Linked DNA regions of Adhaeribacter arboris. The protein of the gene in region 1 interacts with the protein of each later gene in a pairwise test. Links are inferred from orthologs where the notes say so. Each region holds a gene or a part of one and is shown in the gene's direction. Other genes may lie near its edges. The genes, in order: sucC and sucD.

Region 1 (15,220 bases):
AATATGAAAATAAATATTCCCAACCTGATTTTATCCTTTAAAAATTCACCCAGAAATAAAATTTTAGTTGTGGACTACAAAGTATGATGTTTGGCTTTATGTCTATTGCGATAGTCAAACATCAGGTTTAGACTTGCTAAATGGTTTTCCTTCTTTTTGGAGAAGCAGGTTGTTTTTCTGACGAACCGTCTGTTTCTGGCTCTGATGCAAGTATTCACGCCTTCTATGTTTTTAGTGTAAGCTTTTCCTATCGTGTGCTTTGTCGGGGGGATTACCTGAGCAAACGCTTTCCAATGATCAGTACAATATTGTTCTATTTCCACTCCTTTTAGCTTTTTGAGTAGCTGGCGTACTGTTTTAGCGCTTCGGCCGCCACAACTATAAGCCAGTACTTCATCTGTTTGGGGACAGTAAGCATACAACAACCAGTATTTTCCTTTCTTGCGCTTTCCGACAAAGCTCCAGACTTCATCGATCTGTACGGATCTATAATGCTTTTGGGTTGGTTGAATCTTAAGGGCATTCCCCTGTCGGCACAAGTTGCTTAGCACACACTTTCTACTCACTTCCAGCAACTTTTCAATGTCACGAACACCATTATTTCTTTCCAGAAGACGCCGTATCAACCGCTTGGTAGTCGGATCCGCTCCTCTATAGCGATATATTGGCTGAAATTGCTTCTGGCAATTACGACATAGAAGGTTCTGAGAACCATTCTTTTTCTTGCCATTTTTTACTACCTTGCTGCTCTGGCAGTGGGGACAGTTTATTTTGATCTGAACTTCGAACATTCCATCATCTTAAACACTTCACTGCCTCTTTTTATCCCATCATACTTTCTTTACCACTACCAAAATTTTATGAAGGCATTACTCTTAATCGATATTCAGAATGATTTTCTGCCCGGGGGCGCTTTAGCCGTACCGGAAGGAGACCAGATAATTGCCATAGTGAATCAATTGCAGCCGCATTTTGATTTAGTAGTAGCTACCCAAGACTGGCACCCGGCCCTGCATAAAAGTTTTGCTTCCCAACACACCAATCATCAAGTATTTCAGACTATTAACCTAAATGGGCTGGAACAAGTACTTTGGCCGGATCACTGCGTGCAAGGAACACTAGGGGCGGAATTTTCCGAGGAACTGGAACCCCGCCGGATAGAGGCTATTTTCCGCAAGGGTACAGATATCGAAATTGATTCTTACAGTGGTTTTTACGATAACGGCCACCGGAAGAGCACGGGTTTGGCCGATTACTTACGCGGGAAACAAGTGCGTCAGGTATTTGTAGCTGGTTTAGCTGCCGATTATTGCGTCTATTATTCTCTACTAGATTCCTTAGAAGAAGGATTTAAAACCTATTTAATTGAAGATGCTACCCGCCCAATAAGTCCGGAAGGATTCAAGAAAGCGAAAGCAGATATTCATAACAAAGGCGGCAAAATTATTCAGAGCGGCGCCCTGTTGTAGAAATATTTAAGTAGTTGTTCGTTATTAGTTGCTTGTTGCTCGACTAAGTACATTCAAGAAAAATGATGTTCTCTATTCTAATCGATACCTCTGCTATCCCGAGTAAGAGTTTATAAATATGGTTTCTGCTTGGTATACATCCGACAAAACTTATTGGTTTGTACTTAGTAAGCTTTAAAGAATTAGGAATTTATAGCAAATTATAGTCTAAACTAATTTCGTCGAAGTACTTATAATTTATGCCATTTTACTTATCTACAAAAACAAATCGGGTACAAGCCGGGCTTGTACCCAATAAGCATTAATTAGTTGTTTAAAGTAAAAAAATGAAAACAGAATTGTAATTAAAACTATTGTGGTGGAGCGGCAGCAATATCTTTCAGAATAACCGGCCATACTCCTGGATTGGGCACACTTACCCCTTTATTAGATCCTCTAACAGTACCATCCGGGCCAAAGTAATACAAAGGCCAGCCTTTATAAGTAAGCTGTTTTTTACCAAATACATCTATTGAACTAAACAAGGTTTTATCTAAGGTAGAAGGCACAACAACTTTATCGGTTTCGTAGATGGGCCATACGGAATTGTTAGAAAAATCTGGTTTCGTATAATTATTCTTGTTGAATTTATCTGGCTTAAATCCGTAGAGAGTTAGACCTTTACCATCCGTAAAGTAAATGGTCTTACCTTCGCCTTCGGTATAATCCGATTTATAGTTTTTACCATCGTTGCCTACCAGTTGGGCATTTACCAGCATAATAGTATAATCAGGTTTGGCAACAAACCATACGCCGCCTACTCCTTCGCCGGTGGTTTGGTTAGGAGCTTCCAAAGTATTAGTTCCGTTTACAGCAGGAGCATAATAATATAAAGGCCAGGTTTTGTAGGTTAATTGTTTTTTACCGTTTGCGGCGGTAATGGTAGCAAAATCAGCTTTATCCAAGCCATCACCGATCATATCATCTGTTAAATTTTCGACGAAAAAGTAAGGCCAAACGGCTTCGCAGCCGCCGGGGCAATTATTTTGGCCATTGGCATCATTCGAAAAGTAGTACAAAGTCCGGCCATCTTTATCGACCAGATAGCTACCCAGAGAAGAACTGGTTTGCAGCTTTACCTGCTCAGTTGGGGCTGGCGGAGGGGTTACATTATTGTCGTCTTTGTCATCGTCGCAACTAAAGGCAAACAGAAGCAAGGCGGGAAGCAGAAAACGAAAGCTGTTTCGGAATAAATGTTTCATAGCAGTAACCATTTTGTTTTAAATCAGTAAGTAAATAGTTAAATTTTTTAGCGCGAAAGTGCTGAACTACTTACAGGTCGTAACAAAATGCCTAATGGTTGCCTTGCATTTTAATTTTTTTATTTATTCTAGTAGAACTTAAAATCTGTTATCCATTATCTTTCCCCATCTGGATGCAGGTAGAATTATTTAATCTTTAATCCCCCTGTTATAAGAATATTCTTAAAAAATTTCCTATCTAATTTGCTGGACATCACGCTAATTGCTATATTTTAGGAGGATAGTGCTTACCACTACTTAATTATAAAACTTAAAACATAGCAATTATTTATTCCATAACCAGAATCATGCACCCTAAAATTTACGGTTACAAAACGGTTAGTTATTTTTCTGGTACTACGGGATTCATAACAGTGGGCCTGTTAATTTTTAGTATTGGTTTACTACCCACTTATTATTTTTTATTCGGGGTAAGTATTCTTTTTTTGCTTTTAATAGTTTTTACTACCCATTATGGTTTGGAAATAAATGTACGGGATAAAACATTTAAGCAATACTTATGGATTTTAGGTTATAAACAAAGCCGTATTCATTCTTACGATTTAATAGAATATGCCTTTATTCAATCCAGTAAGGTAAGCCGTACTTTATACTCTACCGCTACTTCTACTACGTTCTCTTCTAGAGTGTACAACGGTTATTTAAAATTTTCCGAAGAAAATAAAATCCATTTAATTCAGGCCTCAGAAAAAGAAGCCGTTTTAAATAAATTACACTTTTTAGCCCGGGATTTAAAAATTGAAATAGTAGATTTTACGGATGCAGATTCTATTTCTATCTTACCGTAACTTTATGCTTCGGGTAGTATCGCACTAATCAGTTAGCTTTTCACCAGTTGCAATTTACTTTGGCTATTGTATTTTAATTGGCCCTTTTCTAACATATCGCGGATGAGGTTGGTTAACTCAGCAGCAAATTTTGGCTCAAAGAGATTTACTAAGGCTTTGGGGTGCAGCGGTTGCTGGGTAAGATGCGTAACTATTTGCTCTTGCAGAAATTTTTGGTTGTCTTCTTGCCGCTGTTCTTTTTTCCGGGTCAGGCAAAAATCGCAAACCCGGCATAATTCATCGGTAATTTCCCCAAAATACCGGAGTAACAATTGAGTACGGCACCGGCTGGTCGTTTCCAAGTAGTTTATAACGGCTTCGGCTTTTTGCAAGGCCGTTTTCCGGAACTGCGTTAATTTAAATTTATCGAGCGGTAAGTTGGCGGCATCGTAACGGGGAGTGGTAAACAATAACTGGGGCGCTTCCCGTTGTGGTTCGTATTCTACAATATTCCTTTGGTTCAGGTACTCCAAGGCTTTCCGAACGGCCGCTTCGGTGGTTCGCATGTAACCGGCAATCTGGCGTTCGTTAATTTTCACAAAACTGGTATATACATTACCGCCGTAAATCCGCAGTAAGGTTTTCAGCAAAAGATCAAATTCGTGGTGCGCTACCTGAAATTTATATAATTCTTCGTGATTAACGGCAAAATACAGCTTTGATGGAGCGTAATACGCTTCGTTCAGCTGCAGTAATCCTTCGGTTTCCAACTTCCGGATGGCATGATGCACCTCTAAGGCTTTTAATTTATACGTGCGGGTAAAATCCTCTATCTGAAAATCAAAAGAAGTAAACTCGCCGCTTCCTACGGCAATCTGGTAATAATTAGCCAAAGCTTGGTATACCCGTTTCAGGGTTTCAATGGGTGGGTGCGCTTCGGCTACTTTGTTGCGTAAATCCTCGGCATCGGCTGGCCCCAGCAAAATAGTAGCGTACGAGTAGCGCCCATCCCGACCTGCCCTACCCGCTTCCTGGTAGTAGGCTTCTAACGTTTCGGGTAAATCTAAGTGTATTACCAGCCGTACATCCGGTTTGTCAATGCCCATCCCAAAAGCGTTGGTGGCAATAATTACCCGAATTTTATTTTCTATCCATTGCTGCTGAAACTTAGTGCGGTCGGCAAAAGATAAACCGGCATGGTAAATTCCCGTTGAAATACCCCGGGCTTGCAACCACTTAGCCGTTTCTCCGGTTTGCCGGCGACTTCTAACGTATACCACTGCGCTACCCGGCACTTTTTGCAAAATACCTAATAACCGGCCGTGCTTATCTTCGGTGGGCAAACAAGAATACGACAAATTAGCCCGCGCAAAGCTCTGTTGAAATACCCTGGCTTTCTGAAATAATAGTTTATCCTGAATATCCTGCTTCACTACCTCGGTAGCCGTAGCCGTAAGAGCCAGTACCGGTATATTAGGCAGTAAACTTCGCAGTTCGGCAATTTGCAGGTAGGACGGCCGGAAATTGTAGCCCCACTGCGAAATACAGTGCGCTTCGTCAACGGCCAGTAAAGAAACCGACATTCGTTTTACCCGCTCCCGGAAAATACTGGTTTGCAGGCGCTCCGGCGATACGTACAAGAATTTTATCTGTCCGAAAACGCAATTATCTAAGATAATATCTATTTCGTGCTTGCTTAAACCAGAATGGATGGCTACGGCGGCAATATTCCTTTTCTGCAACTGCTCTACCTGGTCTTTCATGAGCGCAATGAGCGGGGAGATAACCAGGCAAATACCCGGTTTTGCCAGAGCCGGCACCTGAAAACAAATGGATTTACCGCCACCCGTAGGTAATAAAGCTAAAGTATCGCTTCCTGCTAAAACAGATTGAATAATATCTTCCTGTAAGGGCCGGAAAGCGCTGTACTGCCAGTATTGCTGTAAAATTTGGTGAATATTCGGCTCCAAGGAAAATTATTTTGGAAGCCAAAATTACTCAATAAAAAATGAAAAATGGAGTGATAGGAAAAAAGATGGGTATTATTTAGGAAAGTTGAGTTAATTTTTAAATAAAAAGAGCCCAGCTCTTTTTAGGCCGGGCTTTAACGATTAAGAGTAAAGATAGGAAGAATACTTAGGCAGCTGCGTTTTGTTCTTCTTCGCGATCTTCAATTACTTTTTTCAGTTTCGCGATAGCTTGCGTAGCTCGTTCTTCATCCAGTTTATTTATGTTCAGCAACATTTTGGTTTTCTCCTGCCGGGTAATCACTGGATTGTTCAGCAAACGAATAATTTCTTCTTTTTGCTTGGCCGAAGCATATTTCACCGATGAGGCAGCGGGTGCCGGCGCAGCTTCATGCTTTTCCGCTTCGGCCGGAACAGCTTTCATTGCTTTAGTTTCGGCTACTGCTTGCGGCTGCTCTACGCGAGGCGCATCCTGGGTGTTTCCCGTATAATCCATTTCTTCGGCGGGAGTTGGTTCGTAGCCAGCTGCCCGAATAATCCAGGCCAAAATATTACGGTAAGCTTTACCAATGGCCCGGGTTTGCGCCATGGAGGCAATGGCAAATTCCTGGTAATACTTTTTACCTTGTTCTTTATTAGAGCAAATGGCAAAACCAGCCCCCACTATTTGTTCCGTACGTAAATTAAGCAAATTAACTTTCGCCTGATACTTTAGTTCGGTATCGGTACTCACGTTAATCACGTGCTCTACCACCGGCAGAATACCCAATCGGGAACCAGCGTATTGCCATCCTTCTACGTTCACGTATTCCTTGCCTTGAATATTCTGATACAATTTATTCTCTTTAATAAACTTCGCAAGGTCGATGGCCAGGTGCATGGTTTCGTCTGATTTCGCGATATCGTAACTCTCAATTCGCGATTTCTTAACTAGCTTGTCTTCTTTGATTTCCTGATTCATTTCTTTGTTTTTATGTTCAAATTGAAAACATATCTCATTAGTATTTGGTGCCATTATGCTAATAAAAAAGGCAAATTATTCTTCCTGATTATCAATACGTTACAAAAAAGTTTTTAGCAATTTTCCAGCTTATTTTTACCTCTAAAGATCAGCTGAATAAGCATTGCTTATACACTTTAAAAGTAGTATTTACCTGCAAGCAGGGAAGCTTTTCTACTCTTTTAAAATAATAAGGTTTCAATTTCGTATTTACTTGATAATATGCATTTTACTACTGCCAAAATATAGCCTTCCCCTTTTTGGCATACCTTCGAACACCCGAATAAATTGTTTTTAGACCTTTGCTTCCGTTTTATGTTCCAACTTTACCTTAGATTTGGTTTTAGTAAAAGCGGAAATTTAAGTAATCGAATTAAAATGAGGCCTTTAACTAGCAAAACCCAAAAGTAGAAATCAGGAAATTAGCGGTATATTTGGAAAGCTTTGATTTCAGGAAAAAAAATGTTAGGTATATATAGCTGACTACTTACTCAACAATTAGCTAAATTTTTTAGCAATAGATTAATCAGGCAAAAAAGGAACCAGTTCTCTAGTTAAAATGATCAGCCTGAACCATGATTAATTCAAAAGATACCCATCTTTCATTACCAATTTACGGTCGGCCATTTCGGCCAAGTGTTCGTTGTGGGTAACAATAACAAAAGTTTGGTGCAGCTCGCGGCGCAAGCGGAAGAAAATCTCGTGAAGCTCCTTCGCATTTTCCGAATCTAAATTCCCGCTGGGCTCATCCGCAAAAATAATTTCCGGGGCGTTAATTAAAGCCCGCGCAACTGCCGTACGTTGCTGCTCTCCGCCCGACATTTCGGAGGGCTTATGCTCAAACCGGTGACCCAGGTTCAACATTTTAAGTAATTCTCTGGCACGAGTTGCCACTTCTTCTTCGGGGCGGCCAGCTAAAAAACCGGGTAAACACACATTCTCGACGGCAGTAAACTCCGGCAACAAATTATGAAACTGAAAAATAAACCCAATGTGCTGATTCCGGAAACGGGCCAGTTCCACACTCCGGTATTTATTAACGGCGTTCCCATTAAAGTATACTTCGCCTTGATCGGCGGAATCCAGGGTACCTAAAATATGCAACAAGGTACTTTTACCGGCTCCCGATGAACCAACAATAGAAACAATTTCTCCTTTCGCAATCTGGAGCGTAATACCTTTCAAAACGGGCAGAGCTCCGTAAGCTTTATGAATATTGGTGGCGTGCAGCAAGCAGGTTAAATTTTTAGTGTCTCTCGAAGAGTAGTTATCGGCAAATCTAGATAAAAGTTGCCATAATTTACAATTTAGTAAGTCTGGGTATGCATTCTGAAATATATCAGCCTAAAAAAATAGTTCTGTACTTGCAAATTTACTCACTCAAAACCTTATACATCTTCTCAGAAAATATTAGCGGAAAATTCTAAATTTAATAATTTAGGTTTCTGGAGTAATAATAACTAATAAAATATGACAACCGGAAGATCATTCCTGGCGCTTCTTCTTATTTTATCCAGCATGGCCGTACTACATGTCTGCTTCCGGGTGTCGCCAAATAGTAATTCTACTTCCGCTTTTAAAAATAAGATTGCCTTTCGGGGTGTAAATTGGGTAGCCGGCGATTCTGTTACTTTAGTCCAAATAATGGCTCTTCAACCGCAAAATATTCAATGGATAGCGCAAACGCCTTTTGGCTGGCAGCGCAAGTATAATACCCCAGAATTACATATTAATACGCACGTTAGTAAAATCTTTTGGGGCGAAAGTGACCAGGGATTAATTTATACTACCCGCTTAGCCAAACAAGCCGGCATCAAAACTTTGCTTAAGCCGCATATTTGGTTGATGGACCGGGAGCCAGCTAAGTGGCTCGGCGATATAGAAATGACCAGCGAAGCAGACTGGCAAGCTTGGTTTAAAAATTACTCTGCTTTTATTTTACACTATGCCCAAATAGCCGAAGAAAACCAGATGGAAGCTTTGTGTATTGGTACGGAGTTAATGAAAGCCGCCGTTACCCGCGAAAAAGAATGGCGACAGTTAATTCGCGATGTCCGGCAAGTTTACCACGGCCAGCTCACCTATGCGGCTAACTGGTACCTGGAATACGAAAAAGTTAAATTCTGGGATGCCCTCGATTTTATTGGGGTACAAGGTTATTTTCCGCTCACCAAAAAAAACAATCCTAGCTTAACCGAACTGCGGGCTGGTTGGAAACCTTATTTAAATGATTTAGAGAAAATAGCAACAAAATACCAGAAGCCCGTGGTATTTACGGAAGTTGGTTACAAAAGCACTCCCGATGCTGCCATTGAGCCTTGGAAGTGGCCGGAACGCGGAATATCGGCGGAACAATATGAGTCTTATCAAACTCAGGCTAACTGTTACGAAGCTCTTTTTCAAACCTTCTGGCAGCAACCCTGGTTTGGGGGAACTTTTATCTGGAAATGGTACCCGCAAGTACGCGCTAACGGCCGCGACCACCGCGATTTTACGCCCCAACACAAACCCGCCGAAAAGATTTTAGCTGCCTGGTACGGACTAACGATAGTCCATAGTCCACGGTCCACAGACCATAGTAGATAATCAGTAGACCGTGGACTATGGACTATCGACCTAGACTAACGTCTAATAAAAATTTGAAATAATAAGATAATCGTTTACTTTCGTGCCATACGAAATGCTCCTAACATGAACATACACGAATATCAGGGAAAAGAAATCTTAAAAAGTTATGGTGTACGGGTACAGGAAGGTATTATTGCCCGCAATCCCGACCAAGCCGTTGAAGCCGCAAAACGCCTGACAGCCGAAACCGGTACGGGTTGGCATGTTATCAAAGCGCAGATTCACGCGGGCGGACGCGGCAAAGGCGGTGGGGTTAAATTGGCCAAAAACCTGGACCAGGTACGTGAGCTTTCTTCGCAAATATTAGGTATGACTCTGGTAACCCCGCAAACGGGTCCGGAAGGTAAAGTAGTACATAAAATTCTTGTTGCGCAGGATGTGTATTATCCCGGTCCTTCGGAGCCGAAAGAATTTTACATGAGTATTCTACTCGATCGGGCGAAAGGTCAGAACGTAATTATGGCTAGCACCGAAGGCGGGATGGACATTGAAGAAGTTGCCGAAAATCACCCGGAAAAAATAATTAAAGAATGGATTGACCCGGCCGTAGGTTTGCAGCCATTTCAGGCGCGTAAAGTAGCTTTTGCTTTTGGTCTGGAAGGGGAAGCCTTTAAAGAAATGGTTAAGTTTATTACCGCGCTTTACAAAGCTTATCTGGATACCGATGCATCTCAGTTTGAAATTAACCCGGTATTAAAAACCTCCGATAATAAAATACTGGCCGTAGATGCCAAAGTAAACCTGGATGATAATGCTCTTTATCGCCACCGGGCTTTTGAAGATCTGCGCGACTATAACGAAGAAGATCCTTTGGAAGTAGAAGCCAGTGCCAGTAACTTAAATTACGTAAAGTTAGATGGTAACGTAGGCTGCATGGTAAACGGAGCAGGTCTGGCAATGGCCACCATGGATATTATTAAATTATCGGGTGGTGAGCCGGCTAACTTCCTGGACGTAGGGGGTGGAGCCAATGCCCAAACCGTAGAAGCGGGTTTCCGGATTATTTTGAAAGACCCGAACGTAAAGGCCATTTTAATTAATATTTTTGGTGGTATTGTTCGTTGCGATAGAGTGGCAAACGGAGTGGTAGAGGCTTATAAAAATATTGGCGATATTCAGGTTCCGATTATTGTGCGTTTACAAGGCACTAACGCCGAAGAAGGCGCCCGTATTATTGATGAATCGGGTTTAAAAGTTTTCTCGGCGGTTCTATTAAAGGATGCTGCGGAACGCGTGAAAGAAGTGTTAGCTTAATAAGTGCTTCTTACCTTAATTTATTATTACTATTATTTTCTGCCAAGTAAAAGCAAAAAGCGTCACCCATAACGGAGCGGCGCTTTTTACTTTTACTTATTTTAAAAATTTACACAACTTCTAGTTGTACGTTAATATTACCCCGGGTACCTACCGAGTACGGACATACCTCGTGCGCCTTATTTACTATCTCCACTGCTTGCTCGTGCTCTACTCCCTTTAAATCTACTACTAACTTCACACCCAATCCGTATTTCTCGTTATCCACTTGCAATAAGCTAACGTGAGCGGTTACAGTAGAAGCCGGGTCTAAGCGGATATTTTGCTTGCCCGCTACCAATAAAACGGCGCTCTGGAAACACGAAGCGTAACCGGCCGCAAACAGTTGTTCCGGGTTGCTACTGCCTTTCTTACCTCCCAAGCCCTCGGGCACATTTACGTCTAAGTCAATAATTCCATCCGATGATTTTACATGACCGCTGCGGCCTCCGGTAGCCGATACCTCGGCTGTATACAAGGTTTTCATAGTTCTTAATTTAATTGAAAGATAGTTTTAAGAGTTTATTTAACAGGTTTTAAGCAACTTTGTTGAGAAACTAGCCGCTTATTTTCAAAATTTATTTTACAAGAGTCAGTTTTTTTGAAAAATTTTAGTAGGTAGCCTGTAGAATAAGCCATTGTAATTACAGGACAAAACGCAATTGAAAAGAACTATTTTACTTGTAACTGGTATAAAGCAGAACGAAGTAATAACCATAAAATATTTAATAAAACGTAAAACGATGAGTATAGACGCCTTAAGATTAATTCCGCAAGAAGATTCCTTTAACGAAACCTCTTTTGAGCAGGAAATTACCAGCCGCCACCAGCTTCAGGACCATCCGGCCATGCTAGAAACCATTAAAACTATATTAAAATTATTAAATCCAGTCCGGGTAAATGGAGTAGGTGACCACGAGGTAACCACTTTGTTCCGCGATACGGTTTTTAAAAACCGTAATTCCATTGGTACTACTGGATTAAATCAATTAGCGGAAGCTAACCTAAGCGACGAAAACGGAACTTTAACGGCTAAAGGAGTGGAATTGGTTAAGGCAATTGCCGCTTCGTATAAAGGAGTGGAAGGCGAATTAGTCTATTAACAGATAAATTGCAAGTAAAAAGACACAAGTATTAGGTCAATAGATTTAATCAAACAACTAAATAATAATGTTTATTGCGGGACTATTGATAGCCTTACTAATAACCATTTATTTCAAAGCTGATACAAATGATTTAGCAGAGGTTGGTACCTTTTAAATGTATGTGAAATAGTTTATCTGAAAGATAGTTTCCGTTGCTGTACCCCATTGAATTAGCTTTTGCTTAAAATTTCTTCTTGAGAAACACTATTTTGAAAGACCTGACACAAATAAAAAGAGAAGCTTTCTATAACAAAGCTTCTCTTTTTTATTAGATGAATAAGTTTAATTATTTACCACTGTGAACCACTGGTGTTTTATTTAGTTTACTGTTCTTCCGGCTATAAGTGAAGTATACTACTAAGCCCACGAGCAGCCAACCTATTAACCGGTACCAAGTATGAATATTTAAACTGGCCATCATAGCAAAACAAACCAACATACCCAAAATAGGTACTAAAGGAACCCAAGGAGTCCGGAAAGGCCGGGCCCGCTCCGGTTCGTGCACGCGCATGTACCATACGCCGCCGCAAACAATTACAAATGCCAGTAAAGTACCAATAGAAGTCATTTCTCCTAACTGAGCAATGGGCAAAGCACCAGCGGTAATCGCACAAATAACTCCAATCAGAATAGAGCTAATATAAGGGGTTTGAAATTTAGGATGCACTTTCCCAAAAATAGACGGAATCAATCCATCGCGCGACATGGAATAGAAAATACGGGGCTGCCCCAACAACATCACTAGCATTACGGAACTTAAACCAGCAATAGCGCCAATTTTAATTAAATCGCGGAGAACAGAATAACCCGTCACTTCAATACCAATAGCAATAGGCTCGGCTACGTTTAATTGGCGATAATCTACCAAACCGGTTAAAATGCCGGATACCAAAATGTAAAGAATGGTACAAATTACTAAAGAACCTAAAATACCCACTGGCATGTCGCGCTGCGGGTTTTTAGCTTCCTGAGCAGCGGTACTTACGGCATCAAAACCAATATAGGCAAAGAAAATTACCCCGGCTGCCCGCATAATGCCACTCCAACCATAATGACCAAACTCGCCGGTGTTATCGGGTATAAACGGGGTCCAGTTCTGAGCGGCCACTTCCGGATTGCGAAGAAGATAATAACCACCCGCCAAAATAAAAGTTAGCACCACAAATAATTTCATGAATACTATCAAATTATTAAACCGGGCCGATTCTTGAATACCAATCACCAGAATAACCGTTATTAAAATAATAGCGCTGGCTGCTACTAAATTAAAGACACCCGTAGCATGGGGTAAAGTAGCAATATCAATTCCTTGCGAAGTAAATTGCTGCGTAAGTTGGTCGGTAACCTGTACCCAGGCATTTGTTTTAGGATCCTGGACTAAGGAAATCCCGGGTGCATTCCACCATTCCGGCGCAATATTAATGTTTAAATCCCGAAGAAAACTCACCACGTAACCACTCCAACCCACGGCTACGGTGGCGGCTCCAAACATATATTCCAGAATCAAATCCCAACCTATAATCCAGGCAATCAATTCTCCTAAAGTAGCGTAGCCATACGTATAGGCCGATCCAGCAATCGGAATCATAGAGGCAAATTCGGCGTAGCATAAGCCGGCAAACGCACAAGCAATACCTGCCACAATAAAGGAAATAACTAAGCCCGGACCCGCAAATTGGGCAGCTGCACTCCCGGTAAGAACAAATATACCGGTACCGATAATGGCTCCAATGCCCAGCAAAATTAAATTAGTAGCCGATAAGGTACGTTTTAGGGTATGTCCGTGGCCATCACCCCCTCCGCCTTCTGACTCCTGAATTAATTTATTAATTGATTTTTTAGCGAATAAATTAGATGCCATTCGTTTGTCTTAAATTTTGGAACACTGAACTTTTAGTAAAAATGTAAGGAACACTCCAGATTTATTCAAAAATCACCTAAGTAACTAAATAATATCTAAAGCCTAAAAATTTAAAAATAATACGACCTTAAATTAAAGAAATTCTGCAATTTGTTGAATAAACACCAGAAAACATTTTAATCTATTAGATTTAACCAGCGTAAACAATACAAACTTAACTTAATAATTTGCCTAATCGCATCTGGACTCCAAATAAAATTGCTGCTGTTCCTCCTTCGTACAAGTAAATTTTAAAAATAAGGCTCAGCAATTTTTTTAAATTATATCTTTTTTATTTTTTTAAGTACAAACCGGTACGCTAGTATATACGCAGCATTGTACATTAAACTTATATTAACGAATACTTACTATGGATCACTACCCGTTAAAACCAGACCACATGCGGGCACCAGCACATTTGAGCCGGGCCGAAATTGAGCAGAGTTTAGAAGAGTTGGACAGCAAAATCAAAGTTTTACAAGGCCGAGCCCACGCTACTACCGCTGATTCAAACCACACCTACCACGAGCATATCGCCGGATTAGAAAAAAAACGCGCTTTATTGGCGCAAAAATTAGGAACTACCCAAGATGAAACTTCTAACACTTGGACGGACATTAAAAATGGTTTACAAAATCTAAAAGATGAGATCCGGAATATGTTAGACTAGATAATATATTATTTCTGCTAATCATTACGATTTTCCTTCAAAATAACCGCCTTGTAGCTTTTGATTAAAGCCGTTTTTCCCTTATTTTTAAAAAATTGTTCCTTTTACATAATAAGCAGAGATAATTTAGAGTCTTCCTATTCGCTATCCTACCAGGCATAAAACAGAAACGCCGAACAATATTATGTTCGGCGTTTCTGTTTTATGCCTGGTAAATTTTAGTCGACATTATCATGTAAAAACTTGTTATCGCCTAAAATATCATTGTCGTCGCTTAAATTAAAGCGGGAAATATTACGGTTAGAAGAATGTGGTACATTTTCCAGCGCCACATTCCGACGCAAGTAAGCCGGAACCTCTAGTTTTTCCTTTATAGCTTCGTTGGTAATTTCACTGCTTAACCGGCGTAAACGTTCCCGGCGTTCCAGTGATTTTTGCTGCAAATCATTCAAGTCTTCTTCGGCGGGTGCGTTAGCAAAACTTTCGCCTGTTTCTTCGGGAGCAAACACCTCATGCTGCGATTCTAAGTCGAAAACAATCTTAGCGGGTTCCGCAGGAACCCGGGGAGGCGTTGGTACCGGAGCAGCCGTTGGATTGGGTGTAGAAACTACTGGAACCGGGGTCGGGGTTGGCGCTGCGTCCTGCACGGGTACCCGTACCGGGGCAGCCGCACGAACGGGTACGGCCTCCTCCTTTGTCACTACTTGTTTATCGGTGTCGAAAATATTAATTTGGGGGTCAGTTTCCGGAAAAGAATTGTTTTTTTTTACTTGATTGTGGTTAATCGTTACTGCTTCCCGGGCAAAACCGGTAGCAATTACGGTTACCCGAATACTTTGTCCTAACTCCGAATCAATCCCGTGACCAAAAATTACTTCGGCTTCTTCTCCAGCTTTTTCCTGGATGTATTCCGTAATTTCGGTTAATTCATCCATTTCCAACTCCGCCTGATCGCCGGACATGATAGAAAGCAATATTTTTTGCGCCCCATGAATATCCGTGTTGTTTAACAACGGCGACGATAAAGCTTCTTCTGCCGCTCGTAAAGCGCGATTTTCGCCTTCGGTAGTAGCAGAACCC
Region 2 (15,276 bases), 3.2 Mb from region 1 along the record:
ACGGCACCACCAGCACCGGTGGTACGTATAACCAAGGCACCATTTTTAAATATTGCGGCAACACGTACACGGTACTCCGGTCGTTGAATAAAAACACGGATGGCAGTGCGCCTCTGGGCAGTTTAATACAAGGTACCGACGGTAATTTCTACGGGATGGCTTCCGAAGGTGGCACTAACGGGGCCGGTACTATTTTTAGAATAACTCCCGGCGGCAGCTATTCCGTATTGCATCATCTGAAAACCGCAGATGGTATTAATCCGTACGGCAGCCTAACCCAAGGTAAAGACGGTAATTTTTATGGCCTAGCCAACGGGGGTGGTACGACTGGAGCCGGCACCATTTTCAAAATAACACCTAGCGGCACCTTTACGGTTTTATGGAACTTAACCGCCACTACAGATGGCCGTTACCCGGAAGGAAATCTGGTACAAGGCCCGGATGGTAATTTTTACGGCACCAATAGTATCGGCGGTACGAATAACTACGGTACTATCTTTGAAATTTCGCCCACTGGTACGTTTACCGTTTTAAAACAATTAAACAGTCTGCCTGACGGCAATGCGCCTTTAGGAAGTTTGGTATTAGGGAAAGATGGTAATTTTTACGGTACTACCAGCTCGGGGGGCAGCAGTTCGTACGACGGTGCTATTTTTAAAATATCCCCATCCGGTACCTACACGGTATTAAAGCGTCTATCCGGAGCTACCGACGGTGAAACTCCTAAAGGCAATCTGGTGCAAGCCAGCGACGGGAACTTTTACGGTCTGACTAGCAAAGGTGGTAAGAACAACGCCGGTACCTTATTCCGCATTACTCCTTCGGGTACTTACACGGTTTTAAAGCATTTTAATTTAATTACCGATGGCGGCGCGCCCATGGGCAGTTTAATTGTAAAGAAAGTTAACCCGCTGGTAGCGAATGCACAAAGCATTACTACCTCCGAAGACACGCCAAAAGCAATTACGCTCACCGGATCGGGCGGCTCGCCGCTTACCTATGCCATTCGCTCTAATCCCCAGAACGGTACAATTAGCGGTACCGGCGCGAATCGTACGTATACCCCCAAAGCTAATTTTACCGGCAAGGATTCTTTTACCTTCACGGTAAGCGTGGGCTGTGAAGTATCGGCTCCGGCTACGGTAACCATTAACGTAACGGCGGTTAACGATGCCCCGGTACTTGCGGCTATTGGTAACAAAACCGTAGAGAAAGGTTCTACCTTAACGTTTACCGCTAAAGCCACCGACCCAGACGCGGGCCAAAGCAAAACCTTCTCCTTAGTCGGCGCGCCTGGGGGGGCAACCATCCACGCGGTTTCCGGTGTCTTCAACTGGAAACCTTCGGTAGCAGGTAACTACAGTTTCAGCGTGAAAGTAACGGATAACGGCTCCCCGGCTCTTTCCGACCAGGAAACCATTACGGTGAAGGTAATCAACTCAACGGGCAGTTTGGTTCGGGTAAATGCCGGCGGAGAAGCCGCCGCTACTTCCCTGGGTAGCTTTAGTGCCGATACTTATTTTAGCGGGGCTACCAGTATATCGGCTACTACTTCACCGATTGCCAGTACTACCGATGATATTCTTTACCAGAACAACCGCCGGGCAACAGATGTGGGGGGCAGCTTTAGCTACAATATTCCGGTGAGCAATGGTACTTATACCGTGAAGTTGCACTTTGCCGAAACCTTCTATACTACTACCGGACAGCGGAAATTTAACGTGAAAGCCGAAGGCGTTAGTTGGTTAAGTAATTACGACATTGTAGCCGCGGCGGGAGGTGCGAAAGTAGCCGTAGTAGCAACCAAGAACATTACCGTGGCCGATGGAAATGTTACGCTGCTCTTTTCTTCGGTGGTAGATAAAGCTTGTGTAGCCGCCATTGAAGTGCTGCCGGCAAGTGGTGCCGAATCTGATAAAGCTACTACCAACCTGATTGCTAATTTGTACCCGAACCCGGCCGAAAATTCTCTTACTATTGCTTTAAATACAGCAGTGGAGAAAGTAGAAGCTAAGATTACCAATAACACGGGCGATGTGGTAAAAACAATAGATCAATCCGTAGAAAACAACAAGTTGCAGATAGAAATATCAAATTTAGAAGCGGGTCTGTATCAGCTACACGTTCAAACTCCGACCGGCGTGCAAGTTTACCGGTTCGTTAAAAAATAATTTCTAGAAAAGCTTATATTCACACCATGTAAAAAGCAGAACATCCTAAAAAGATGTTCTGCTTTTTTATTAATACATCTAAACTAAAGAGCTATTCCGTTTAAATCCGCCGGCTTTAATTTTGACTGTTTTCTGCTGAAGCAACTCATTAACTTAGATTAGGAGTTTAGTATTTTTAGATACATCAACTTTCTAAATCGTTAAATCTTTCAGCTATTAAGTCTCTTACTTTCTCTACGGTTAAGGGTTTTAAGATGTACGGCGCGGCATACTCACTAGCCCGGACGGTATCTTGCGGGTGCGAGGAAGTAGACAGCAGGGCAATAACGGTATCTTGCTTTACCTTATCCGCCAAATCGTTATGGTACATTTCTAAAAATTCGAAACCATCTAACATAGGCATATTTACGTCCAGAAAGATTAATTCCGGTTTAAAATAATTAGGATCGGCCGAATTGAAATTGCCTTTTTCTATTTTTTGCAGATACTCCAAGGCATTCAGGCCGTTGCTAAATACCCGAATGTTTTCGGTTACTTCCATCCGGTTTAACAAACGATGATTCAAAAAATTACTGGTTTCATTATCATCAATTAACAAAACACCTTTCAGCTTTCGCATAATTAAAAAATTGCCGTTACTTTTTAGGAATAAAAACCCGGAAGGTAGAACCCTCGCCTGGCTTACTAGTTACCTCTACTTTACCATGATTATATTCCAGAATACGTTTCACAATAAATAATCCTACTCCATTCCCTTCCACATCGTCACGTAAGCGTTTAAACAAAGAAAATATTTTTTTCTCGTGCTTAATTAAATCAATGCCCATGCCATTATCGGTTACCGCTATAATGTTAAAATTTTCATTGGCCGTGCTTGTAATTTCCACAACCGGGGTTCGTTCCGGGGAACGGTATTTAATCGCATTACTTACCAGGTTGTACAAAATACTTTTTAAGTTCTTACGCGAAAACCAAACAATTGGGTTTTCTTCGAAGTGAGTCTGTATGCTGGCACCGGATTGCGTTATCACTTCGGCTAAACTGTCCTGGACTTCCCGGAACACTTCCGTTATGGGTATTTGAGTGAGTTCTTCTTCGGTATTTTTCTGAATTTTACTTACTTCTGTTAAATCGCTGATAGTACGGTGCATCTGTTGAATGGCGTTCTCTAACTTCTCTACCACTTCCTTAACTTCAGATTCTATGGGCGGCAACTCTTCTTTTAAAACGCTTAAAAGGCCTTCGGCATTAATTACCGGCGATTTAAGATCGTGCGACGCACAATAAACAAAATTATCCAGGTCAGCGTTAATCCGGATGAGCTCGCCATTTTTAAGCACTAAGGTTTTCTCCGCTTTTTTTCTTATTTCTACTTCTTTTTCCAATTCGCGGTTAGCCCGGATAAGTTGAGCCGTTCGTTGGTTTACCCGCGTTTCCAGTTCATCATTTACCCGACGTAAGGCAGCTTCCGCTTTGTGTCGTTCCGCGATCTGCCATCTTAATTCGTCGTTGGCAAAAGCTAAGGTATCGGAACTAGGAATCAGCAAAATTTTAGGTAAAGAACGTAATAGAATAAAGGCGGTACCTAAGGATAAAAGCCCCGTTATAATCTTTACTAAACTGGCTACATCGTAAATCGGGTCCCAAACGGTCCAGATATCGAGTAAATGGGTAGCGCCGCAGGATAAAATGAACATCCCAAACAACACAAAAACGTGTTTCTGCACCAAATCTTTCCGTTTACGAGCCAGGTAAAAGAGCATAAACGGAATAGAAAAGTAAGCCAATCCGGTTAAGGCATCGCCGGTTACGGTCGGCCATAGAATAACGTCTTGCCACTGATAGCAATGCCCATGCGGCATAAACGTGGAAGTATCTATAAAAGCCAGCATTATTTTAGTCGTCATCTTACAAACAATATACTGTTCAAACAAACCAACATGGTATGCTACTTATTCAAAAGCTACAAATCTGGGTACAGGCATCGATTATTCCTGTAATACTTACCGTTTGTCTAACACTACTCTTAAATGTTGAAATTAACGATTTAAAACGCCGTTAAAATAATTTTACTTGTATACTTTCTATACGCCCTATCTTATATAATTTGGAGATCAACTGCTCCTTCTAACAACTTAAAAATACTCTATTAATAATTGACAGTAGTTTAAATACTTGCAATTTTAACTTCTTTACTCCTAAAAAATAGCACCTTTTTAAGGAAATAAAAAAGCACTTCTTAGCATAGCCAAAAAGTGCTTTTTTGCTGAAAAATAAAGAGCAATTACTCTATGTAACCTTGTTCCCGCATCCAATCGTCGTTGTAAATTTTAGCCAGATAGCGCGTACCGTGGTCGGGTAAAATTATTACCATTACATCTTGTTCGGTTAAGTGCTGCCGGGCATACTCCAGCGCCCCGAACACCGCCGAACCACAAGACCAGCCCACAAACAAACCTTCTTCTTTGGCTAATCGCCGGGTCATTACCGCGCCGTCTTTGTCGGTTACTTTAGTAAAATGATCAATTAAAGTAAAATCTACATTTTTAGGCAGAATGTCTTCGCCGATGCCTTCGGTTTTATACGGATAAATTTCGTTTTCATCGAAAACGCCGGTTTCCTTGTATTTTTTAAATACCGAACCGTAAGTATCAATTCCAATAGCTTTAATGGCGCTGTTTTGTTCTTTTAAGTACTTGGAAATGCCGCAAATGGTACCGCCGGTACCTACCCCCGTGGCTAAATACGTAATTTTGCCTTCGGTTTGCTGCCAAATTTCGGGGCCGGTGGTTTCGTAATGCGCCGCCGTGTTCGACAAGTTATCGTACTGATTCGGGTAAAAAGAATTCGGAATTTCGCGGTTTAGCCGTTTGGCAACCGAGTAATAAGAACGCTCATCTTCAGGGGCTACGTTGGTAGGGCAAACTATTACTTCGGCGCCCACTGCCCGCAGAATATCCATTTTCTCTTTACTCTGTTTATCGGTAAGGGTAAAAATACATTTGTAGCCGCGGGCAGTGGCCGCAATGGCTAAACCCATGCCCGTATTACCCGAAGTACCTTCAATGATAGTACCGCCGGGTTGTAGAATACCGGCTTTTTCCGCGTCCTCAATCATTTTAAGGGCCATGCGGTCCTTTACCGAATTACCCGGATTAAAATATTCGACTTTAGCCAGAATGGTAGCCTTAAGCCCATCGGTTACTTTGTTTAACTTTACCAGCGGCGTTTTGCCAATAGCTTCGGAAATATGATTTAAATACATGAAAAGCAAATTTATAGATGGCCGAAAAACAAAATAGTACCGCCTTCTTTATTTATCCTTCCACAAAAATAAGCGAATTATTTGGGATAATTAAACCAAAGCCCGGATAGTTCTGCTATTGAGTGGTATTAAAATGCTGTTAGTAAGGCGGCTCCTCATCCGCTTTAATCGCTTAGTACGAAAAATTCTTGTTTCATTTAATTCATTGTTAAGCAGATAAGATACTGGAAAATAGTTTTTGAGTAAAAATATTCATCTCCACCCGTTAACTTTTCTTTTCATTCGCCGAGCAGTAGATAGACTCTTGGCTGCTTTCCTGGCAAAAGACAACTCTCTTCTAAATATTTCTGTATTATAGTCGGCTACTTTACTTATTTGGGGATTATAAGCAAAACCCGGCGGGTAAATTTATCCGGTAAATCCTTAATTCTGTTTGGAGCGGATTTAAAAAAAACTATTTTTGCAACACCTATTACATACGTACCCACTTTTTTAACCTGACTGACATGAGTGTTCTAGTAAATAAAGATTCAAGAGTAATTGTACAGGGCTTTACCGGCTCCGAAGGTTCGTTTCATGCCCAGCAAATGATTGAATATGGCACGAACGTAGTAGGCGGGGTTACTCCGGGCAAAGGTGGCAGTACCCACCTGGAGCGGCCGGTGTTTAACACGGTTGCCGATGCCGTGCGCGAAACTGGGGCAAATGTTACCATTATTTTTGTGCCGCCGGCTTTTGCCGCCGATGCTATTATGGAAGCGGCCGATGCCGGAATTAGCGTAATTGTCACGATTACGGAAGGTATTCCTACCAAGGATATGATCTACGTGAAAGAATATATCAAGGAAAAATCTCTCACTTTAATTGGGCCCAACTGTCCGGGTGTAATTACTCCGGGCGAAGCGAAAGTAGGTATTATGCCGGGTTTTGTGTTTGAGCCGGGCCGGATTGGGATTGTATCGAAATCCGGAACCTTAACGTACGAAGCCGCCGACCAAATTGTAAAAGCGGGTTTAGGAATTTCTACGGCTATCGGTATCGGCGGTGACCCTATTATTGGTACGCCTACCAAAGATGCCGTGGAACTGCTCATGAATGACCCGGACACCGACGCTATTGTAATGATTGGCGAAATTGGCGGTAACTACGAAGCAGTTGCTTCGCACTACATTAAAGAAACCGGCAACAAAAAGCCAGTGGTTGGTTTTATTGCGGGTCAAACGGCTCCGAAAGGTCGCCGGATGGGTCACGCCGGAGCTATAATTGGTGGTGCTGACGATACTGCCGAAGCGAAAATGCGTATTATGCAGGAGTGCGGCATTCACGTAGTAAAATCGCCGGCTAATATTGGCGAAACCATGGCTAAAGTATTAAAAGGCGAAGCCATTGAAGCGTAAAAATTAGCTAGTGTTTAGCTAGTAGTAACTAGATTTTAGATACCAGACTTTTATAAAATTAAAAAAAGAGATGCTTTAAAAGGCATCTCTTTTTTTATGCTCGTCTTGATAAATAAGCTATTCAAAAAAGTTTTCTTAAACTTTAAGGAGTATTTACAAGTTTAAACCGTACATAATAGAGAACGACGAAAACCTATAATACTATGCAAGACTTAACCGCAACCGGCCTCGAAAAAAAAAGCAATCAGGAGTTAGCTACTAAGCTGAACGAACTTCTGGCTAATTACCACATTTACTACCAGAACGTGCGCGGATTTCACTGGAACATCAAAGGGGGTAATTTTTTTCAGTTGCACGCTAAATTTGAAGAATTATACACTACTGCCTTAACCCGCATCGACGAAATAGCGGAACGCATCTTAACTTTGGGCTACACGCCTTTACACAGCTTTTCCGAATATATTGTTAATTCTACCATAAAAGAAACCCATAATCTTACTTCGGATCGCGATACCGTAGGAACGACCATCGAGAACTTAACTTTTTTACTTCATTTGGAACGTGAAATTTTAAAGTTAGCCGACGAAAGTAACGACGAAGGTACCTTAAGCTTAATTAGTGATGATCTAAACGAAATCGAAAAAACCTTTTGGATGCTTAATGCTTTCCTGAACGGGTAACCTAATCGTAACTAGGCGCTAAAAACAAAAAGCGGGAGAAAATTCTCCCGCTTTTTGTTTTTAGCGCTAAAGCCCGCAGGTTTTTATTTAAATTATCGCACCATAATCTTCTTGCTGTAAGAATGACCATTACCTGACACCGTTAACAGGTATACACCCGCTGCTAAATACTGATTCTGATTGATTTGAAAAGTATCTTCTCTGCTTAGGGTTTTTACTTTACTCACGTAATATCGCTGTCCTACCAAGTCCGTTAGCAATAGAGAATACTCTTTATCATCGGCTCCGCCAATAACTATATTTATTTCTCCTTCCGTTGGATTAGGAAAAACGTTCACGGTAAAAACCGAGTTTTCAATTAAATTAACTGCCACTATTTCTGAGTAAGTACTATTCTTGTTATTGTCAGTTTGTTTCAGGCGGTAATACGACAAACCATTAAACGGTTGCATATCCTGCGCCTGATAGGTTATACTAGTACCTGCTGCTTTAACTATAGCTACTCTATAGTAATCTTTTAAATTGCGGGTTTTCTCAACGGTAAAAAAATCACTTTCCGTTTCCGAAGTTGTTTTCCAATGCAGGTCTACGCGTGAATTATTTAAAGTAGCCGTAAAATTTAACAGCTGCACAGGTAAAGGCGAATTGTTACCCGATAAAGTCCAGGGCGAAAAAGCAGTTACATCCGGCACGGTAGCCGAATAAGCCGTACTGCTTTGGCCGGGTAATGGCAACTCCCAGATAGCGCGCGCCGCATTCCAACGCTGCGCCTGCAACATGGTTACTTGCCCTACTTCCTGGGGGCTAGCAGTAAAAGTAAGTGTGGCCGTGCCGCTTGGTCCGTCTTTGTCTATTTGCCAGAATCGATCGACGGTGTTGGTGCTGTTATCTTTGCCGTTCCAGCCGTTTACATTGGTAACTAAGTTAGGCGTGGTAGGGTAAGGTTGATTAGTAACACTGGTAGCGTAGGTAGCAACGGCCACGTTTCCTATTGTTCCAGCTGTTAGATTCAGCACAAAAGGGATATAATTACCCGTTGCCGTACCAAACGGAAAAACGTGGGCTCCGGTACTATTACTGATATTCCAATTTATCCGGCTCGAGTTATTGGTCTGTTCGCTTATAATATAACCATTGGTGCGAGCTATGGCAGTAGGAGCATTATTGCCAATAGTTAAAGTCCTGGAATTTAAAAACAGAGGGCCAGTAGTTAAAGTAAGAACATCGGTGCGTACATTTTGCTGCAAAGTAAGCCCAGCTGTATTATTAACTGTAAATTTTTCGAATCTGGTAAGCGAAGAACCAGTTATTGCTTGCCCAACTGTTCCGGTAAAATTCACGTCGCCTATCCCGTTCGGGTTAATAAATACGTTATTGGCCGCATTATTCGTTATATTTCCTTGCAGGGTAATAGTACCGTTATTATCAATACTGCCATCGGTACCAAAAGCCGTATTGTTGATTAGGTTAGCATTAGTGCCGGTAATAGTTAAAAAGGAACCGGTTCCTACTACTATTTTCCCGCCATTGTTAACGACACCCTGGGCCTGCAGAAAGAAAGGCAACAACAGAAACAGGCAAAAAAGTAACCTCTTTCTTAAGCAGTAGATGGATGATATACACATATCCTTAGTGTTCATTTTTTAAGTTTGAAGGATATTATTAATCGTCCATTCTACGCCAATTGGTACCATCCGAAATTATCTCAACGGCTCCTGCAGCAGCTAAAGAACTTGCGGTAACACCGTTGCCCGTCGTAATAGCCGGTGAAACATTAAGGGCTTGAGAACCATGATTCACGATCCGATATACCCGGCCTGTGCAGGTACTTGCCGGCGGCAGGGTAAAAGTGTTACCAGCCGTTGTACCGGTTTTTATTACTACGTGGTCCGTAGCATTAAGTGAGTAATTACCCGTTTGAGTTTTAACCGCCAAAGTGAGCGATCCATTAACGGACAAGGTAGAAGTTGGCGTGGTAGTAGCGATTGCTACCCTTTCTCCGGAAGCAGTAATTCGCATGGCTTCGTTGGTAGTGGCAGTTCCTCCCACTAAAAAAATAATAGATTTTGGGTCAGTTTGATTCGGATTATTATTTACTATGTAGAAGTCATTTCCCGCTGATAAAATATAACCATCGTTGGCTTTTCCAGTTTCTATAGGGTTACCATTTTGATAAACATAACCGGAACCATTTATTCCTACATCAATAAAATTGGTGGTTTCGGTACCATTATTAGCCGTTGCTACAATATCGGAACTGGCCTGATTCCCAGTGGATAAATTTTGAATATTGGTTTGGAAGTAGTTATTAACACTTCCTTTCGCGTATATAGCATTAACTGAAGTAGTAGTACCCGCATCAACTACTAATTTTTCTGGATTATCATCATCAAAGGTAGTGGTACCAATGCCCACATTACCGGCTGGAGATATAATCATGCGGGTATTTAATGCGGCTGGCTGCGCCTCGGCATTAGCTAAAGTGCTATTAGCATCTAAATTAAAGTTCTGAAATCGAATTTCTTCCGCTACCATGCGTATCCGGTCGGGGCCAAAAGCGTTAGATGGGTCATTGCCAACGAAAAAAAGCATCTCCTGCTGCTCCGTCGCGCCCCCGGGCCGTACTTCTATGGCAGCATCCGGGTCAGAGCCGGTATTGGCAAACATAATTCTTCTGGGAGTTGTAGTAGAGGTAGCACTTAATCTTAGATTGCCGTTTACGTCTAATTTCTCTGCGGGAGCAGTAAGGCCAATGCCTACATTACCATTGGCCAAAACGCGCATTTTTTCGGTATTATTGGTAATAAAAGGTAAATCAAAATTAGTGATAGTACCTAGGTTACTTAGCGCACCTACACTATTGCCTCCTAAAGCCCAGCTAGAAGACGCACCCGCTGTTACCCAAACGGGCGAAGCATTTACTCCCGCCGATTGTAGCACTTGCCCAACTGTACCTGCCGAACCATTCGGCATAAAGGCGCCGGTTAATTTAAAATTTCCTACTACATCCAGCTTTTGGGCAGGCACTGTTACGCCAATACCTACGTTCCGGGCAGCCGTAATACGCATGGCTTCATTGGTGGGGGCTGTACCACCGGTCGTAAAAATCATATCTTTGGTGGCATTATTATTTACGATATGAAAGTCCTGGCCGGCTGATAGTAAGTAGCCATCGTTCGCCTTACCGGTTTCTATGGGATTACCCGTTTGGTAAACATAACCGGAACCGTTAATACCTAAGTCAATAAAATTGGTAGTCTCGGTACCATTATTAGCCGTGGCTACGATGTCGGAACTGGCCTGATTACCGGTCGACAAATTTTGAATATTCGTCTGGAAGTAAGAATTAATGGTTCCTTTAGCGTAAATAGCATTTACCGACGTAGTGGTTCCCGCATTTACAAGCAATTTCTCGGGGTTGGTAGCATCAAAGGCGGATGCACCAATACCTACATTACCTGCTGCCGAGATCCGCATTTTTTCGGTATTATTGGTAATAAAAGGCAAATCATGGTTCGAAATAGTACCTAAGGTTTTAATGCCCGTTAAAGTATTACCATTTAATACCCAGTTCAGGTTACTGGTAGCGGTACTCAGGTCTACCCAAACCGGTGAAGCATTGGCACCCGCCGATTGCAAAACGTACCCGGCTGTACCCGGCTGGTCATTCGGCATAAAAGCCCCGGTTAATTTAAAATTCCCTGATACATCTAATTTTTGGGCAGGAGCCGTTACGCCCAGACCCAGATTACCAGCACTATTTACCACGTTTATGGCCGTACCCGTAGGATTTAGCCATTCCGTTAAGTTAGCCGATTGAGTAGCGGAATTACCCTGGATAGATAAAGGTACGCTTGCGTCACGGGCACTTCTTACTAAAACGCCTCTGTTGGGGATGGTAGTACCGGCTATAAAGGCCGGGAAAGCTGCTGTTTGACGATCACCAGAGAGAATAGTTGTATGGAAAGAACCCATTTGTAAGCTGCGGCCACCACCACCCTGCCAGAAAATATCGCCGCCATCACCACCAATGCGAAAATCACCGGTACCGCCGGTATTGGTAAAAAGTAATTGTGAGATAGTCCCAGTCCGACGAACTTCTAAGGTGTTATTTACTGCCAGCGAATTTCTGGGATTAGTTACGCCTACTCCCACAAAACCGGCCGAGTAATAGATATTATTTGTACCGGTTTCTTTTATCCATTGGTTACCCATATCCGAAACAAGCGGGGTCCAGGTGGTACCGGTATAATAGTAAAAACCAGGAGTAGTACCATCTGTCTGGTACACCAACAAACCCGTAGCCGGACTAGCAATAGCCGTACGTTGGGCTTCCGTCATGCGGGGCACTAATATGCCTTTAGAAGTAGAGTAAACATCCAGTACCGCCGAAACATCCGGTGTACGACTGATATCGCTGATACCCGTATTCTGAGCGAAAACGCAAGTACTGTAAACAGAGAGCAAAAACAACAATCCAGTTTGTAAGTTTAAATAGCGCATAAAAAATTTATTAATAATCCAACACCCAATTTACCATAAGAATGACTAATACCGTGGAATCCTTTAACTAAGATAAGTTAAAAATTTGGGTGATTTTCAAAAAGCAAAGCGGTAAAAAGGAGTCTTTTAATTTATTTTGACTTTATATGCGGGTCGCCTATATAGTCCTTAAAGCAAAATGTTTAGGCTATATTTACTGTAGTAGAAAGAATAAATACCCTTGGAAAGTACAGGCAACTTATTTTATTCTTTTTGATTGCCTTACTTTACAGTATTTTAATTTGGCTTTTTTTAAAGAAGGAAACAATAACAAAAAGAATAATACCGGAGTTAATAAACTTGTTTAATAGCTCGACCATTCCGTTCTTCATCGGCGAAAAGTACTATTAGCCTGTTGCGCCCACGGTAAGAAGTTGTTTTCTAGCTACTCCATTTTATTTGCCGAAACGATAAATTCTACCCGCCGGTTTTTAGCCCGTTCTGTTTCAGTAGCATTGCCCGTAATGGGGCGGCGGTCGGCGTAGCCCTGAGTAGTAATTCTGTTACCCGCAATCCCGTGCTGCTGCAAGTAATCTGCTACTACTAGCGCCCGTTTAATGGATAGTCTTTTTTTCAGCCGATAGCTGCCAAGATTATCCGTATGCCCCGCAATGTTTATATAGAGGTAAGAAAATTTCTGTAACAACTTCACTAAACGGTCTAATTCCGGAACGGACTCGGGCAGCAAAACACTTTTACTTTGCGCAAAAAATACGTTCTCTAATACCATAGCTTTATCTGTTTCCAGGCTATCCCAGGTGTCTTCTCGTGGTGTAGCTACTATTGGGGTTTCCGGAGCATTGTTCGTAGGTAGCCGGCTCGCGGTTGCTCTTTTCGGTTTATAGATAACAACCGGTAATATTCCGGTAACCGAAGGCACCGGTTCGGGTAAAGTAGAGGCTGCTTTTTTAACTTGGGCAGATGAGGTACGTAAAGAAGCAGAAGTAATTTTAGAGGTGGCTTTAGGTGCCAACTGTACCACCGCAGGCACCGGTTGATAAACAAGAAGCGGAACAGGTTGGCTGAACAAATAGCGTTGCGGAATTATTTCTTCTGGGGTATATACGGGTAACCCCAATACCCGGACAACATCTTTCGGGCATTCCCAGGCCAACTTTATAATTGTAGTAACCGGCCCGTTATAATACTCTAGCTTAAGCTTGTAATAATGGCCGGCTTTTAATTCTATACCTGCTTCGCGTACTACTTCTTCCTGTATATTCCAATCGTTGATCAATAATTTACCGCCCAGCCATAATCGCACGCCATCATCTACGTGTACTATTATTTTATAAGTACCCGTTACCGGTGCCAGTAATTTGCCGGTCCATCGTACCGAATAATCTTCGGCGTATACACCCGGACCCGGACTTTTCCGGAATAAATAAAAATTAACTTGCTTATCCGTCCGCGAAAGTACTTTTTCTTCGAAGTTTGTTCCGTTATAATAATCGCCTCTTAATCCGTTACCTCTTACTCCTTGCAGAACAGCATAATTTCTTTTAACCGGAACGGCTAGTTGTGCCCGAACAGGTTCAACTGTCCTTAAGGCCGCCAATAACACAATAGTAAAGCAGACATAACGCATATTAATCCCGGAATTAAGAAAATGTTTTCAAGGAAGATGTTTCTTATAGGAGATGCAGGTATCTTCAAAATTCCATATATAATTAGGGAAAATGAATAATTTTGGTAACTTAGAGAAAATTCTTCGATAATAAACTAATTTACACTCCACTTTAAGGTTAAGAACCCTAGCTCTAATTTCTTTAAGGGCAGGTCTTCATTAATTGAGATAAATCTAGAAATTCCATAAACCACCGTTAGCTTTCCGGGATGGCTGTAGCTTTAAATAGATTGGCTATACCTCCCACTTTTAGCTCGCCCCCCTCTGAAATTATATTTTGTTTGAAAACAGATGGGATAAAAAGGAACAAATAAATAGCTTCAAAAGTAAGAACATAATAGCTTAGCGACTTATTAAGCCCTTAATGGTTGTTTTTTATTTTTTATTTCAAACCCGTATGATTAAAGTTTACTTTATTAAGATTCGGAAGCCCCAGGAGAGGTTTCCTCTTACCGCCCGCGTTCTGTTACTGTTGCTTTTACTATTTCAGGTACAGGTAACCTACGCCCAATGGACCCGCCAGAAAAATGCCAATAAACCACGAGCCGAGATGATGAATGTAGTTTACCAAGGTAAAATGTATAGTTTCGGTGGGATTGGTAAATGGCCCCAGGTAGAGCCGGTACCAGAGGTTTATGATCCCGTTCAAAATAAATGGAAAATGTTAGCTCCTATGCCCGCCGGGAAAACCGTTACGCACCAGGGTATTGTAGTAGTCGATGGTAAGGTTTGGCACATTGGCGGCCGTTTGGAAAGTACAGAAGGTCCGCTTACGCACGAAGTTTGGATATACGATATCAGCCGGAATAAATGGTCCAGAGGCCCGGCGCTAAAACATCCGGTTACGGGTAAACCTGTTTCCTGGGGGGGTGGCGGAGCAGCCTTAATCGGGCGCACTATTCACTTGGTAGGAGGCTTTGCTATGACCACTTGTAACGGTGACCAAGATCAATTACACCTGACTCTCGACGTAGACAAATGGGCAGCCAACCCCAAGAGTACCACCTGGGAAAACAAACTAACTCCTATGCCCATTAAACGCAATCACATGAGTACCATTGTTCTTGACGGTAAAATGTACGTTCTCGGCGGGCAATTCGGCCACGATTGCGGGGGCGGTCAGGATAAAAGATATTCGCATGTGTATAATCCTTTAACGGATAAGTGGACCCAGTTAACGGATCTGCCCATGGATCGCTCGCACTGCGAAGCCAGCGTTTTTGCCACCGGCGGTAAAATATACCTGGTCGGCGGGGATGGAGGCGCCAATAAAGTTACCCGGTTTAACCCGGCCGCCAACGGTGGCCGCGGTTCCTGGACCAATCTTCCGGCCCTGGAGCTGCCCCGGCCTTTTATTGCGCTAACGGCAAAAGCAATTAACAACAAATTAATTTTAGCCGGTGGCCGTTTCGAAAATTCGCATACTACCCGTTTAGAAACCTACAGCGCTCCCTTTCCGCAGAACGTTGCTTATAAATTTGGCTTTCTGGAAGATTGTATGAGCCGCACGGTAATTTCAAACGAGAAGATTACCGTAAAAAATTTACTTTATACCCAAGAAGGAGAAAAACAATACCGTTTAACTTCCAGCGCT

Evidence for each region.
Region 2: the proteins of sucC (region 1) and sucD interact in binary tests that used the Escherichia coli proteins (3 or more experiments, as listed by UniProt). The link is inferred for Adhaeribacter arboris from one-to-one orthologs.

Annotation. Positions count from the first base shown.
Region 1 is NZ_PYFT01000001.1:285,056-300,275, reverse strand. Bases 8,506-11,290 are described here. They hold sucC (ADP-forming succinate--CoA ligase subunit beta), read left to right. Parts: upstream 8,506-9,195; coding sequence 9,196-10,386; downstream 10,387-11,290. Other genes in these bases: AHMF7605_RS01230 (hypothetical protein), read left to right, coding at 11,169-11,290; AHMF7605_RS01235 (organic hydroperoxide resistance protein), read right to left, coding at 10,496-10,912; AHMF7605_RS01245 (glycoside hydrolase family 113), read left to right, coding at 8,506-9,090. Outside these bases: AHMF7605_RS01280 (IS1 family transposase), read right to left, coding at 75-791; pncA (bifunctional nicotinamidase/pyrazinamidase), read left to right, coding at 861-1,469; AHMF7605_RS01270 (hypothetical protein), read right to left, coding at 1,820-2,710; AHMF7605_RS01265 (hypothetical protein), read left to right, coding at 3,058-3,558; AHMF7605_RS01260 (RecQ family ATP-dependent DNA helicase), read right to left, coding at 3,591-5,507; AHMF7605_RS01255 (hypothetical protein), read right to left, coding at 5,674-6,465; AHMF7605_RS01250 (ABC transporter ATP-binding protein), read right to left, coding at 7,084-7,737; more of AHMF7605_RS01245, read left to right, coding at 7,975-8,505; more of AHMF7605_RS01230, read left to right, coding at 11,291-11,528; AHMF7605_RS01225 (amino acid permease), read right to left, coding at 11,857-13,431; AHMF7605_RS01220 (sll1863 family stress response protein), read left to right, coding at 13,841-14,140; cell division protein FtsZ, read right to left, coding at 14,359-15,220. UniProt on the Escherichia coli protein: Succinyl-CoA synthetase functions in the citric acid cycle (TCA), coupling the hydrolysis of succinyl-CoA to the synthesis of either ATP or GTP and thus represents the only step of substrate-level phosphorylation in the TCA.
Region 2 is NZ_PYFT01000001.1:3,465,801-3,481,076, forward strand. What follows is about bases 5,047-7,887. They hold sucD (succinate--CoA ligase subunit alpha), read left to right. Parts: upstream 5,047-5,942; coding sequence 5,943-6,833; downstream 6,834-7,887. Other genes in these bases: AHMF7605_RS14545 (Dps family protein), read left to right, coding at 7,037-7,513; AHMF7605_RS14550 (T9SS type A sorting domain-containing protein), read right to left, coding at 7,606-7,887. Also shown: AHMF7605_RS14520 (choice-of-anchor tandem repeat GloVer-containing protein), read left to right, coding at 1-2,171; AHMF7605_RS14525 (response regulator), read right to left, coding at 2,356-2,790; AHMF7605_RS14530 (sensor histidine kinase), read right to left, coding at 2,807-4,078; more of AHMF7605_RS14550, read right to left, coding at 7,888-9,078; AHMF7605_RS14555 (beta strand repeat-containing protein), read right to left, coding at 9,176-12,016; AHMF7605_RS14565 (PA14 domain-containing protein), read right to left, coding at 12,441-13,643; AHMF7605_RS14570 (Kelch repeat-containing protein), read left to right, coding at 14,080-15,276. UniProt on the Escherichia coli protein: Succinyl-CoA synthetase functions in the citric acid cycle (TCA), coupling the hydrolysis of succinyl-CoA to the synthesis of either ATP or GTP and thus represents the only step of substrate-level phosphorylation in the TCA.